One region of the Thermaerobacillus caldiproteolyticus genome, then DNA from elsewhere that is predicted to be linked to it. Evidence: a T-box and tRNA genes for the amino acid it is inferred to sense, from the RefSeq annotation. Region 1 holds a T-box; the other holds one or more tRNA genes.

Evidence for each region. A T-box is a leader RNA that pairs with one kind of tRNA and senses whether it is charged. The one in region 1 lies ahead of trpS (tryptophan--tRNA ligase), so its partner is inferred to be a tRNA-Trp.
Region 2: it encodes a tRNA-Trp, which carries the amino acid that the T-box ahead of trpS (tryptophan--tRNA ligase) is inferred to sense. The anticodon was not compared.

What each region holds. Positions count from the first base shown of each region.
Region 1 is NZ_CP064060.1:289,567-296,386, reverse strand. It holds gene ISX45_RS01545 (peptide ABC transporter substrate-binding protein) at 1-1,476, opposite strand, end outside; T-box leader at 2,089-2,322, shown strand; gene trpS (tryptophan--tRNA ligase) at 2,377-3,366, shown strand; gene ISX45_RS01535 (YjbA family protein) at 3,397-4,137, opposite strand; gene ISX45_RS01530 (YuzI family membrane protein) at 4,225-4,431, opposite strand; gene ISX45_RS01525 (DUF2268 domain-containing putative Zn-dependent protease) at 4,513-5,313, opposite strand; gene fabF (beta-ketoacyl-ACP synthase II) at 5,405-6,646, opposite strand; gene ISX45_RS01515 (beta-ketoacyl-ACP synthase III) at 6,698-6,820, opposite strand, start outside.
Region 2 is NZ_CP064060.1:1,753,890-1,760,709, forward strand. It holds gene ISX45_RS08590 (DUF6366 family protein) at 1-26, opposite strand, end outside; partial or broken gene ISX45_RS08595 (IS1595 family transposase) at 135-1,176, opposite strand; gene ISX45_RS19615 (hypothetical protein) at 1,351-1,551, shown strand; gene ISX45_RS19620 (DUF2695 domain-containing protein) at 1,641-1,841, shown strand; gene ISX45_RS08605 (MFS transporter) at 2,002-3,366, shown strand; gene ISX45_RS08610 (SgcJ/EcaC family oxidoreductase) at 3,449-3,913, opposite strand; tRNA gene ISX45_RS08615 (tRNA-Arg) at 4,477-4,550, opposite strand; tRNA gene ISX45_RS08620 (tRNA-Ile) at 4,708-4,784, opposite strand; tRNA gene ISX45_RS08625 (tRNA-Gly) at 4,792-4,862, opposite strand; tRNA gene ISX45_RS08630 (tRNA-Cys) at 4,867-4,940, opposite strand; tRNA gene ISX45_RS08635 (tRNA-Gly) at 4,946-5,017, opposite strand; tRNA gene ISX45_RS08640 (tRNA-Gln) at 5,022-5,096, opposite strand; tRNA gene ISX45_RS08645 (tRNA-His) at 5,374-5,446, opposite strand; tRNA gene ISX45_RS08650 (tRNA-Trp) at 5,453-5,523, opposite strand; tRNA gene ISX45_RS08655 (tRNA-Tyr) at 5,529-5,613, opposite strand; tRNA gene ISX45_RS08660 (tRNA-Phe) at 5,625-5,697, opposite strand; tRNA gene ISX45_RS08665 (tRNA-Ser) at 5,933-6,025, opposite strand; tRNA gene ISX45_RS08670 (tRNA-Ala) at 6,034-6,106, opposite strand; tRNA gene ISX45_RS08675 (tRNA-Pro) at 6,115-6,191, opposite strand; tRNA gene ISX45_RS08680 (tRNA-Arg) at 6,206-6,282, opposite strand; tRNA gene ISX45_RS08685 (tRNA-Gly) at 6,293-6,367, opposite strand.

The sequences.
Region 1 (6,820 bases):
AGGGTCCGTTTGTTTTTGAGAATCGATTAACAATTGTTTATATTTCGGATTTTCCCAGTTTGTATCGTTGTTTCCGCCCTTTTTGTCACGGAACAACTCTAGGAAGTTGATTGGATCGTTAAAGTCGCCTAACCATCCCATACGGCCGATTTGATAGTCGCCAGAATGCAATTTATCAATGTAAACAGCCCACTCGGCATTCTCAAGTTTTACTTCAATACCTAAGTTTTTCTTCCACATATCTTGAACTGCTTGGGCAATTTTTGCATGTGCATCATCGGTATTATATGATAGTGTAATTGGCGGTAAATCTTTTACATCTTTTAATCCAAGCTCTTGGAGACCTTTTTTCAAGTACTCTTTTGCTTTTTTTACATCGTTATCTTTAAAATACCCTTTTTTGTTTTCAGGGAACATCGTCGGTGGTACAGCAGCCATAGCCGGAATTTGTTCGCCTTTTGATACGTTTTTAACAATCGCTTCACGATCGATCGCATACGCAAGAGCTTTACGAATGTTGACATTGTTCAACGGTGGCTTTTCTGTATTAAATTTATACCAGTAAGTACCAGCAATTGGTTGAACGTGTAATTTACCTTCCTCTTTTAATTTTGGTAAAGAGTCTGGTGGCAATTGGCCAGTAGGCATACCTGCCCAATCTAGTTCACCATTATTAAACATCGAAAGCTCCGTGTTGGTATCATTGACCATAACCATTTCAATTTTTGTTAATTTTACGGTTTTTGCATCCCAGTAATTTTCATTCTTTTCAAGAACGATTTTGTTATTGTGTTCCCAACTAACCATCTTGAATGGTCCGTTAGAAGTATACTGGTCGCCAGCGTTTGTATACCATTTTGGATTTTGCTGAGCAATTTTGCTATTTACTGGGAAATACGTATAGAACGCAGTTAATTCTAAGAAATAAGGTGTTGGGTTCTCAAGCGTAACTTGTAACGTTTTGTCGTCAATTGCTTTCACACCAACATCTTCCGCTTTTGCTTTTCCTTCATTATAGGCTTGAGCATTTTTAATGTAATAAAGCTGATAAGCATATTGCGATTGATTTTTTGGATCTAATGCCCATTTCCACGCATATTCGAAGTCTTTTGCGGTAACTGGGTCACCGTTTGTCCATTTTGCGTCGCGCAATTTAAATGTGTATGTTTTTTGATCATCAGAAACTTTGTAGCTTTCTGCCATCGCTAACTCAGGTTTGCCATCTTTAATACGAGTTAATCCTTCAAATGTTTGATACAATACGTTAGCAGAAACGGAATCATTTGCTAAACCTGGGTTTAGTGAGAATGGTTCTGTTTTAATGTTCACATGCAATTCTTGTGGGACATTAGCCGCTTTGTCCTCGTCTTTCCCTTTATCGTCAGTGGATCCGTTCTTTTGAAAACCACCACACGCGGAAAGGAAAAGACTTAACACTAGCATTAAGCTAAAAAGAATGGAAAGCCTTTTCTTCATAAATTTCCCCCCTAAAAAAATTATTTTATGTTCAAAAGCTCTACGTAAAAACGTGGAACTTTTGTTAATGAAGTTGCTTGTTTACATCGTATAACCATGTTAGCCATCACAATGTTATGTATAATTTTATGAAAACAAAATCTATACCTTCTGATTTATCAGAATATTTTATCCAAACCCTATTATAAATGTTATTAATATATTTGAAAAGAATTTTTTACACCTATTTTCTGAATTTTGTTTTGCTTTAAATTATTTATGTTTTTAGTTAATTAGCATTTTATAGTGTTTTTTGATAAATGTAAATGAAAAAAATTTACAAAATTAATATTAAAGCGTTTACATTCTGTTTTTTTTACTTTACATTTACAGACTATCAACAACTTTTTTGAGCATATATTTTTATAAAATAATTTTATCAATAAATCATATATTATTAAAAAACAGTTTGAAATAAAGACAATTATTCGTGTTTAAATGAGGAAATAAGATAGATCATTTTTAATATAATATTATCCTAGCGCTAAATGATTTGTTTTATGCAATAATTCTTAATTGTGTATCATTCTTGCATAAAAGATAGGTATAAGTTAAAATGAAGAGTACAATAGAGAGAATGCGATGAGAAAGAATAGTACATATTGCGATGCATGCAGAGAGCTTGTGGGTGGTGCGAACAAGCGGCTAGCAATATGGAATGGGCTTTCGAGCATCCAAGCTGAACTGGGAGTAGGCTTGGACGTCTGCCTTGCGTTACAAAGGTGCCATGCAAAAATAGCATGGAACAGAGCGATTGTACGTGAAGTACAATAACTAGGGTGGCAACGCGGTCCTATCGTCCCTAATTGAGCGGGAGGTAGGACCTTTCTATTTATATGTATAGTGTAAAGGAGTGATTTTATGAAGACAATTTTTTCAGGTATTCAACCAAGCGGTGTCATTACGCTTGGCAATTACATTGGTGCGATGCGACAATTTATTGAATTACAGCACGAATACAACTGCTATTTTTGTATTGTTGATCAGCACGCGATTACTGTTCCACAGGATCGCCTTGAGCTTCGCAAAAACATTCGCAGTCTAGCTGCGCTGTATTTAGCGGTCGGCATCGATCCGAACAAAGCGACATTATTTATTCAGTCAGAAGTCCCTGCGCATGCACAAGCCGGATGGATGCTGCAATGCATCGCTTACATCGGCGAGCTCGAAAGAATGACACAGTTTAAAGACAAGTCAGCCGGGAAAGAAGCGGTAAGCGCTGGGTTATTAACGTACCCTCCGCTTATGGCAGCTGATATTCTCCTTTACAAAACGGATATTGTTCCTGTCGGCGAAGACCAAAAGCAGCATATTGAATTAACACGTGACTTGGCGGAACGGTTTAACAAACGCTACGGAGAAATTTTTACTCTTCCAGAACCGCGCATTCCAAAAGTAGGAGCTCGCATTATGTCCCTTGCCGATCCGACGAAAAAAATGAGCAAATCTGATCCAAACAAAAAGGCATTTATTACACTGTTAGATGATGCAAAAACGATTGAAAAGAAAATTAAAAGCGCCGTTACCGATTCGGATGGAGTCATTAAATACGATAAAGAAAATAAGCCGGGCATTACGAACTTGTTAAACATTTACTCTATTTTGGCAAACAAATCGATTGAACAACTAGAACAAGAATATGCAGGAAAAGGGTATGGAGAATTTAAAGCCGATCTTGCTCAGGTGATCATTGATACCCTCACACCGATTCAAGAAAAATACTACCATTTAATGGAGAGTGATCTTCTCGATCAAGTGCTTGATGAAGGCGCAGAAAAAGCGAATCAAGTCGCAAATAAAATGTTAAAGAAAATGGAAAACGCAATGGGATTAGGAAGAAAACGTAAATAACAAAAAGCAAGCCTATTTGCGGCTTGCTTTTTAATTCACTTTTGGCTCTTGTTCCATTTCCCATAACTTTTCAAAAAATGGCTGACCTTTTATGAGTTTTTCGCATAATTGCACATGTTTTTCCGACCAGCCGTACTTCGTTTCCTCATATAAATGTTGCCATGCTTCTTCAAACGACATTTGTTGAATCGAAGGATATTTGTGAGGTGCCCACTCCGTATACCAATAACGTACTTCAGCGACGTTTTTCATGGAATGAAGCTGATCAAGTGCCATAAATAACAGTTGCTTCAATTGGCGTTCTTTTCGTGTTAATCCGCTCATAAGCTGCGGAGATGGTGACAAAATATGATGCTCTTTTTTATACGTAGGTAACGGGTATTGTTCTTCTTGTTGCTCAGCTACCATTTCATATACGAGTTGCTCTTGTCTTGGAATGAGCCGGCTTTTGCGAATCGGAATATTGTAGCCAATCGTATCAATGGCAAGAATCCCTGTTCCATCTGTAATAACGAAACAATAGTCAAGCTGAATTCGCTCATGATTTTTACGTACATACGCTTTCTGGTATACATCATCAAGAAGTGGCTGTGGAATTTCCGATAAACTGTTTTCAATATAATCAAATAACGCAGAGGAAACTTTCAGTAGCGGCACTTGGTCTAATAGTTCGACTTGATCATCTTTCCGCCATTCATGAAAATGGCAAACATTGTATCCGTTCTCTTCTCCTTCAAACCAATTGACCCAAATATCATGAAGATATAACATAAGAATACCCCTCACTTCAAAAAACTATTTGTCCATCAGTATAGGCAGAGGGGACTTATTTTATTCCACTTCACCCTTTTTTATCCACTATTCTTCACGATAGGAAAAATATAGACTTACCCACATCAAAACAATTCCAATTGGTAGAAAATAACATTCGATACGCGTGCTAACAAATCGAAAATAATCAACCCATCCTCGTTCGGGTGTAATAATGTTCAAATAAGCAATGGAAGTAACCCCTCCAATCACTGAAAGGCCAAAACCGACTAAATAAATAAATACGCGCATCATTACGCCCTCTTCTTTCTATCATCAACTTGTCCATCTTATTTCTACATATATGAACTGTAACTTGGGGTCATGACTATATTTTTATTCACCTAGTCGAGCAAGCTGCACGATGCGCTCAGAAGACAATTCCATAAGCTCGGAAAAACGAACTCCTCTTTTTTGCAAACAATGGTGGACGATAGAGTATCCGACTGCATATCCAAGCATGTTCGGATAAAAACCAAGTCCGTAGAGAAGGCGGTTATATAACGGATGGTGGACAGGAATGGACTGATGTGGAGACAGATAGCGTCGCCAAAATTGTATAATCTCTTGTTCCGAATAATATGTCGTCCAGTTCGCTTTATATGTGTCTCCAACGTATTCACGAACCGCATTTTCTGCTAGCCCTTCCAAAATGATGGCATCAAGTAACGTATAGTCATCACTTTGTTTCTCGTGCTTGGCAAAGCGCCAGACATGATTATACTCATGCGTGAACACCGCTTTGATTTCTTTTTCTGTATGATGCGGTAATAAAAATAGGAACAATTTATCAGGGTAAGCCAGTCCGCCTTTGCTATTAAATTCACGGGCTAGTTTTCGATTATGCGGATCCGCCGGAAAAAGAAAAATTGGTACATCGGGACTGTTCCATTGTTTTTTTAATGCTTCGTATATCGTTGTAATATGTTTCCACATTCGTTTCTTTTTCATTTGATCTACGATGTTGGCTATATCGTTTGACGGCTGGTACATCCCATGCTGGATGAGATGCAGATAAATATCACGAGCTGTTGCCTCTTCAAAATAAGGAGTGAGTCGTTCACATAGTTGAAGCGGACGGGAATGTAATTTTACTAACCACTCGTCGGTACGCACGATCGGCACTGTCTTATTCACACCTTTCTCTTGCTTTTTCCCATCGTATGAAATAAACGAAAAGAAGGTGAAAAAAAGGCTATCTCATCCTTGTCTGAGATAGCCCTGTTCGTTATTTTGTATATCTTTTAAAAATCAATGTCGCATTATGGCCGCCAAACCCAAGCGAATTGCTGAGTACCGCATTGACTTCTTGACGTCTTGCTACGTTTGGTACATAGTCAAGATCACACTCTGGATCAGGTGTTTCGTAATTGATCGTTGGCGGAATGATTCCTTCTTTAATCGTTAATACAGAGAATACTGCCTCCACAGCTCCTGCGGCTCCCAACAAATGTCCAGTCATTGATTTCGTCGAGCTAATTGCCAATTTATACGCATAGTCGCCGAATACTTCTTTAATCGCCATCGTCTCATATTTATCGTTATACTCCGTGCTTGTACCGTGTGCATTAATATAATCGATTTCTTCTGGCTGCATTCCGGCGTCTGCCAATGCTTTCCGCATTGCACGCGCGCCGCCTTCCCCACCTGGAGCCGGCGCGGTAATATGATACGCATCCCCTGTCGCTCCATAACCGACAATCTCGGCATAAATGTGAGCACCGCGTTTTAACGCATGTTCTAATTCCTCTATTACGAGAATGCCAGCGCCTTCTCCCATGACAAAACCATCGCGGTTTTTGTCAAATGGGCGGCTCGCTTTGTTTGGATCCGGATTTGTTGATAAAGCAGTATTGGCGCAAAAGCCAGCTAGCGACATTTTCGTAATAGGCGCTTCTGTTCCACCAGTAATCATGACATCTGCATCACCGCGCTGAATCGCTTTAAACGCGTCACCAATAGAGTTCGTTCCCGTTGCGCACGCAGTGACGGTACAAGAGTTAATTCCTTTCGCTCCTAGAATGATCGACACTTGACCAGCCGCCATATCCGGAATCATCATTGGTACAAAAAATGGACTGACACGACGATAACCGCGTTGCTGGAAGATTTCGAACTGTTGCTCGAATGTTTCCATCCCGCCGATTCCAGAGCCGATCCAGACGCCGACTCGTGTCGCATTTTCTTCCGTAATTTCTAGCTTCGCATCCTTAACAGCCATAAGCGCGGCGGCAACCGCATATTGCGTAAAGCGGTCCATTTTTCGCGCTTCCCGTTTATCTATATAATTTTCTGGATTAAAATCTTTTACTTCTGCTGCTACTTTTGCCGGAAAGTCGTCAGGATTGACACGAGTCAACGGCCCAATTCCTGTCCGACCGGCAATTAAATTGTTCCACGTCGTTTCAACATCGTTTCCAAGCGGAGTAACTGCACCTAGACCTGTGACAACGACTCTTCTCTTTTCCATTCTTTTGTCTCTCCTTTTTCTTGTAATGAAAGAGTGTCGATGGTCGATGATTTAGCGACCCCATCGTAACGCGATCGCTCCCCATGTTAGGCCGCCACCAAAACCAACCATAATAATCAAATCATCGTCTTTAATTTTCCCTGCTTCCAATTCTTCGACAATCGAAATCGGAAT
Region 2 (6,820 bases), 1.5 Mb from region 1:
TCTGGAGTTTCTTTTCTATTTGACATGAACACACCTTCCACTTTAAATTTATCTTGTCCAATTATTCAATATGAACAACTTTTTTCTATTTACTTATTATAGATTTAATTTCGACAATTATTCCCAAAACCCTTTTATGCTGGAATTGTTCTTAAAGGAATTGTTGTATTTTTTTCATTGATTGGATATAGACAACTCTCTACTGCAAATGCGAATACTACGTTCATCTGTATCAAATGCAATCTTATCCAAGAAATTAAAGTATGCCAAATAGTGTTGCAGATATTTTGTTGCAACATCCTTAAATCGTTGTATCCATTGTTTCAATCGTTGATGATAGTTGTTCACGTTTTGGATATGGTAGATTCCCTTTGTGCGTTCTTTTCCCGTTTTGAAACGATAGTGAGTAAGACCTTTTTCATTTGCATAGGCTTTAAACGCTCGCCAAGCATCTGTACATAGCAGCACAGTCGTATCATTTAGTTTATGACCAATAGCATTATCTAATTGTGTTTTCTGAATACGCCCACGACCAAGTAACCTAACGAAAGTATTTTTCGTTCGGTCACGGGCTACTAAGACACAAACTTGTTCATGACTAATCCCTCTAAATTGCGATGTTCCACCACGTTTGCGAGGCTTACGACCTTGAATAGAACGACTTCCTTTCTCTGAATAAAGGAAGTATGTTTCATCCATTTCAACAATGCCTTCAAAGGAAGCAACATCAATTTGAGCAATAGCAGGCAGGATTTTATGTCGCCAATAGAACAGTGTTGTATGTGTAATGTCTTTCAGTTTTTTAGCCGATTCTCGAAGGCTTAATCCGTTTAACATACACTCAATAAATTCTAACCAACGATTGACTTTCTTTGCTCAGTAAATAGGTGTTTTGTTCGTTTCAGTGAATGTCTTTTTGCAATCTTTGCAACGATAACGTTGACGTTTGATTTTTGCTAGTCCATTGTTTACTTCAAATTTTCCGAAGCGAACGACATTTTTTTCGCTACAATGAATACAACAAAGCCCTTCTTTTGCTTTACGCTCTGTAACTTCTTGAAAGATTGGTCTTGTATCGTGCATTGGCATTAACAAATATTTAAAGTGATTTAAAACACGTTCTTTATCAGCAGACGGTAGTTTTTGAATCTCACGAATAATATCAGATACATTCACAACAAACACCTCCGAACATATATTCTTATCAGCGTTTTAGAACTAACGTTCGTAAAAGTCAAATATCAACAGTTTAATTGAACAGAGCCTTTTTAAAAAATGAGGTTTGTACTAGAACCGTAAAATGAATCAAAGATACTTTCGGTGTTCATATCGTCTAGAGGAATAATTAGAATGAGTAGTTTAAAAGAATTACAGAAAGAACTTGTAGAATATCAAAAATTAGCGATGCAAGGTTCTTATCAGAGAAGAGCGCCGGCTAAAAAAGCAATCCTTTATCTTTTCAATGCACGAAAAGGTTTCAAGACATATGTAGAATCAAAATTTAGCCTGGAACTTATTATCATAAGGAGAAGAATATCTGTTAAATTATAAACCTACCATATCCTTCCTACAAAAGGTTATAAAACTGGGAGGAAGAAGAAAGATTAGAGGAGTATGGTAAGCAGCGTCAAGGACTGAGTATGTCCTCAGAACAATTAGAGTCACTAGATACATATTTAGAGCAGAAGATAAAAATCTATGGTTATGACCATACACTCACTCTTATAAAAGTGTGGTTAGATGAGAATATAGCTAAGAGTAAAAAATCCAAGGTGATAATGGCAATACAAAATCAAGGGTGCTTTTGTGATTGTGTGGTCCTTATGAGTGTAATATATTAAATTAAATACTATTTCACCTCTTGATATAATAACTGTAATTTTGTGAATATATTGAATATTAAGTGTTATAATTGTATAATTCTGCTATATTATCCTTTTTAACAGTTTATAACACGAAATTTTGAAAGTGCTTTCAAAAAAAGAAGGAGTTGATGTATTTATGCAGGTCAATACTAGCATTAAACAAGTACATACTCACAATCGAGAGTTTTCCAATGTAGCAAATCGGTTAGATCGCCTTCCTATTTCACGTGTACATTACCAAGTACTATTTGCTCTCTGTATTGTCTATTTCTTTGATCTTGCTGATTTGTTTACGTTAAGTAATGTTGCACCTGCTCTTATCGATCAGTGGGGCATCAGTTTAAAAACCATTGCAAACGTAACAGCTTTCTCTTTCTTGGGGATGTTTTTAGGAGCTTCTTTAGGTGGATGGGTATCAGATCGGATCGGACGAAAGAAGGCATTATCTTGGTTTGTACTATTATTTTCTATATCATCTATGTTAAATGCTCTTGCATGGAATGTACCGTCATTGATCGTGTTTCGATTCCTTACAGGAGTTGGAGTAGCAGCTGCCATGATTGTTACAAATAGCTATTTAGCAGAGTTTTTTCCTACCCACGTACGTGGAAAATACATTTCTTTTTGTGCGATGGTTGGTTTAATTGGTGTACCTATCACAAATGTCGTGTCCGCATTAGTCATTCCGTTAGGACCTTGGGGATGGAGACTTGTGTTTGTGTGGGGGGCAGTTGGAATGATTTATTCTCTTTTCTCTCGTCATTTGGAAGAGTCGCCACGCTGGCACGAAAATCGTGGAGAATTTGATAAAGCCAATGCAATTATGAGACGGATTGAGCAACGCGTTGAACAGGAAAAAGGCGCACTCCCTATCCCCAAAGAACCAATGCCTGTCAAAACGATTCAAAAGGCGGGCTATTTAGGATTATTTAAAGGAAGAAATCTTAAGATCACATTAGTATTGGCTGGGGTATGGATATTTGAAACGTTTGGATTTTACGGATTTGCATCATGGGTTCCCAGCCTGTTAAAAAGTAACGGTGTTACCATTGAAAAAACGCTGTGGTATAACGTTTTACAGTCTATTGGTGCCCCGTTAGGAGCCCTTATCGGATCGATGATCTCAGAAAAATTTCAACGCAAGTGGATTTTAGCTGTTAGTGCATTCCTGACAGCTATGGCAGGATTGTTGTACGGCATGACATTTATTCCACTAATCATTATCGTCTTCGGCTTCATTGTGAATGTCACGGAACGTGTTTTCACATCAAATTTATATGCTTATACCTCTGAACCATATTCAACAGAATATCGCTCTTCCGGGAGCGGCTTAGCTTACGGGCTTGGTCGTTTTTCCAATATATTTGGTTCTTTAATTGTAGGCTTTATTGCTATACATTTAGGCTATGTGAGTGTCTTTTTATTTATTGGAGGTTGTTGGTTAGCTTGTGCTGTACTATTAGCTCTTTTTGGACCAAATACCAATGCAAAACAAATTTAACAGTATACTGAACGAAGGCTTCCATCACGAATGAGTGATGGAAGTTCATATTTTAAACATAATTTCGTTACCATGACCTACATTATAGCAACTGCTGTAACTCTTCTGTCATCTTTTGAACCAACTCCGGTCTTCCGTGAAACTGAGCTGGGGTATTCTGAAAGAGCTCAATGTACCACTTACCCTCCCGCTTCACAGTAACGAGTGTATGATGCGTGTTAAGTTTGGGATCAATGTCTGACTGTCCGCGCGGCACCATGCCTGCAATCGCGCGTAGGACGGCAACTTCAGGACCCAAAAAGCGCACATTTCGAACTTTGCCTACGTAGACGGGAGTAGGGTGGTCGGCAAAGATTGGTTGAAGATGTGCAACGATCTCTGTCTTCCCTATTACCTGGCTCCCATCAAATCCGATGAGTTCACCATCCTCCGCAAACGGTTCAGCCATAGCATCTGCACTACGCTTGTTCCATCCATCCAATAACTGTTGATAGAGTGCACGGATTTCAGTCTCTTGTCCTTCTGGGCTGATTCTTGATACTTCCATCCCTAAGCCCCCTTTCTGATATTCTTTACTTATTATAGCACTTTTGAGAAAAAAGAATAGAACTTATGTTTTGTTATTATAGTCTTAAATTGGAACTGACTCGTGCAATAGACAGGAAACAGAAAAGGCTGTGCTGTCGATTTTTTCAAAATTAAAAATGGCCCAAAAGTATCTGAAGGCTGGAGCCAGAGTATGATTTTCGATCACGACCATGTATATAATTCAATATTGCGAAAGATGGGGCAACCAATCCCTTCAAGAAGAGGCAGAAGGACTACAACCTCCAAAGGGAAACGAAAAAGAAGAGCTCGAAAGAATTCATTAAGTGACAAAAACTTATTCGTTTAGAAACATCCGAATGCTTTGAGCAATATGACTTCCCAACAGGCATGGGAAGTCAAAAAGCCGTTCATAAATACATCCAATTTTATAACAAAGAACAGCCCAAAAGAAATGAAACAACCTTTCCCCAATGGAATATCGGAGAAAGGTTGCATAAACTTTCCGTTATTCTGCTTACTTGATAGGGGGCAAGACCATTTTGAGCCTGCCCCATTTTTTAACGTCCCAGGAGAGATTCGAACTCCCGACCGACGGCTTAGAAGGCCGCTGCTCTATCCAGCTGAGCTACTGGGACACAATATTTAAGATATTTTTTCTCCGCCCTGCACTCAACACATTGATCCAAAATTCCATTCGTACGGTACGCTGAAGCTGCTTTCCCAATGCTTACTCAAGCACGACATATCCTTCCGAACCAAAGAAAGCACAATTCGGAGAAACAATACAGAGTATGGTGGGCCTAAGTGGACTTGAACCACCGACCTCACGCTTATCAGGCGTGCGCTCTAACCAGCTGAGCTATAGGCCCATAAAAAAGCGGGTGATGGGAATCGAACCCACGACGTCAGCTTGGGAAGCTGAAGTTTTGCCACTAAACTACACCCGCACATTGGAGGCGGCACCCGGATTCGAACCGGGGGTAAAGGTTTTGCAGACCTCTGCCTTACCACTTGGCTATGCCGCCATCTAAGCGGAAGACGGGACTCGAACCCGCGACCCCCACCTTGGCAAGGTGGTGTTCTACCACTGAACTACTTCCGCAATTTGGCTGGGCTAGCTGGATTCGAACCAGCGCATCACGGAGTCAAAGTCCGTTGCCTTACCGCTTGGCTATAGCCCAATGATTAACCATCATGAATAAACATCTCAGAACTAACTTCGTGAATTGGCACCGCAGAAATTATTTTGGGGATTTCTGAAGGAAATCCACGAAATAATTTCGACAATGAATCGGTTCTAGCTGTTACAATTCATACCGCAGAATTATTCCCCTGAATTTCTATAAGGAAATTGTGGAAATCATCTGACATTGATGTATCAATAACAAAACGTTATGATATGAACAATTCTTTAAGTATAGATTACAAAAAACATTTTATAAAATAATATACAAATAAGGCGACTAGTGGGAATCGAACCCACGCATGCCAGAGCCACAATCTGGTGCGTTAACCACTTCGCCATAGCCGCCATTTACAGGGGCAGTAGGAATCGAACCCACACCGGAGGTTTTGGAGACCTCTGTTCTACCATTAAACTATGCCCCTAAACATGGTGGAGGGGGACGGATTCGAACCGCCGAACCCACTGGGAGCGGATTTACAGTCCGCCGCGTTTGGCCACTTCGCTACCCCTCCCTATAAAAAGATGGCTCGAGACGGAATCGAACCGCCGACACAAGGATTTTCAGTCCTTTGCTCTACCGACTGAGCTATCGAGCCACATTAAAATATGAAAATCTTATCCATTTTCACTCTGAATTCCTTCGCCCTACTCACAGATAGCCTCTCAATTATCAATTCGAGTAGTGCGCTGCAAGGAAATTTACTTATTCCCCTTTTCTCTTCTAAACAATCAGAGAAGGAAAGATTATCAGGACAACTTACAAATTTACTTAAGTATCGCTTTATCAATCGAATATATATGTATACTATTTATTGATAAGTAAAGTATGTATGGCGGAGGAGGAGGGATTCGAACCCCCGCGGGCTTTGACACCCCTATCGGTTTTCGAAACCGACCCCTTCAGCCAGCCTTGGGTACTCCTCCAATATGAGTGGAGCCTATCGGGATCGAACCGATGACCTCCTGCGTGCAAAGCAGGCGCTCTCCCAGCTGAGCTAAGGCCCCTCGTTGGCTGGTCGGGAAGACAGGATTTGAACCTGCGACCTCATGGACCCGAACCATGTGCTCTACCAAGCTGAGCTACTTCCCGCTCCAATGAATAAATGGCGCGCTCGAGAGGATTCGAACCCCTAACCTTCTGATCCGTAGTCAGATGCTCTATCCAATTGAGCTACGAGCGCATGATTTCCATGGAGCGGAAGACGGGACTCGAACCCGCGACCCCCACCTTGGCAAGGTGGTGTTCTACCACTGAACTACTTCCGCAAATAAAATCCAATCATCATGACTATATGATGTTCATGAAGAACCATAACGGAATTCAAGATATATCAAAGTCCATGAGCCCTTTCCGTAAGTACTATTATAAACAAACGAATTGCATTGTCAATATAATTTCTTTAACTGTATGACGTTTAATGATTCAAAGACATCTGCGATCATTTTATTAACGACGCATTTCATTTTATAGTTTTATTATTTTTTTGTCAATATATTTTTCAGGAGTTTTTGTTCATGATTAAAAAATGTGCACTTCCATTAGTTTTTGCTATTATTATTAAATAATTAAGTAAATTTCTCACTCTTGTATCTTAGCTTGTTAAACGTCGAAAAAGGGCTTTCAATTCTTTCTTTTATTTCGTCGATTCCCTCATCAACTAATAATAATGTGTTCTCGTTTAGCGAACTTTAGTAAATCTTTTAACTAAAAAACAATAC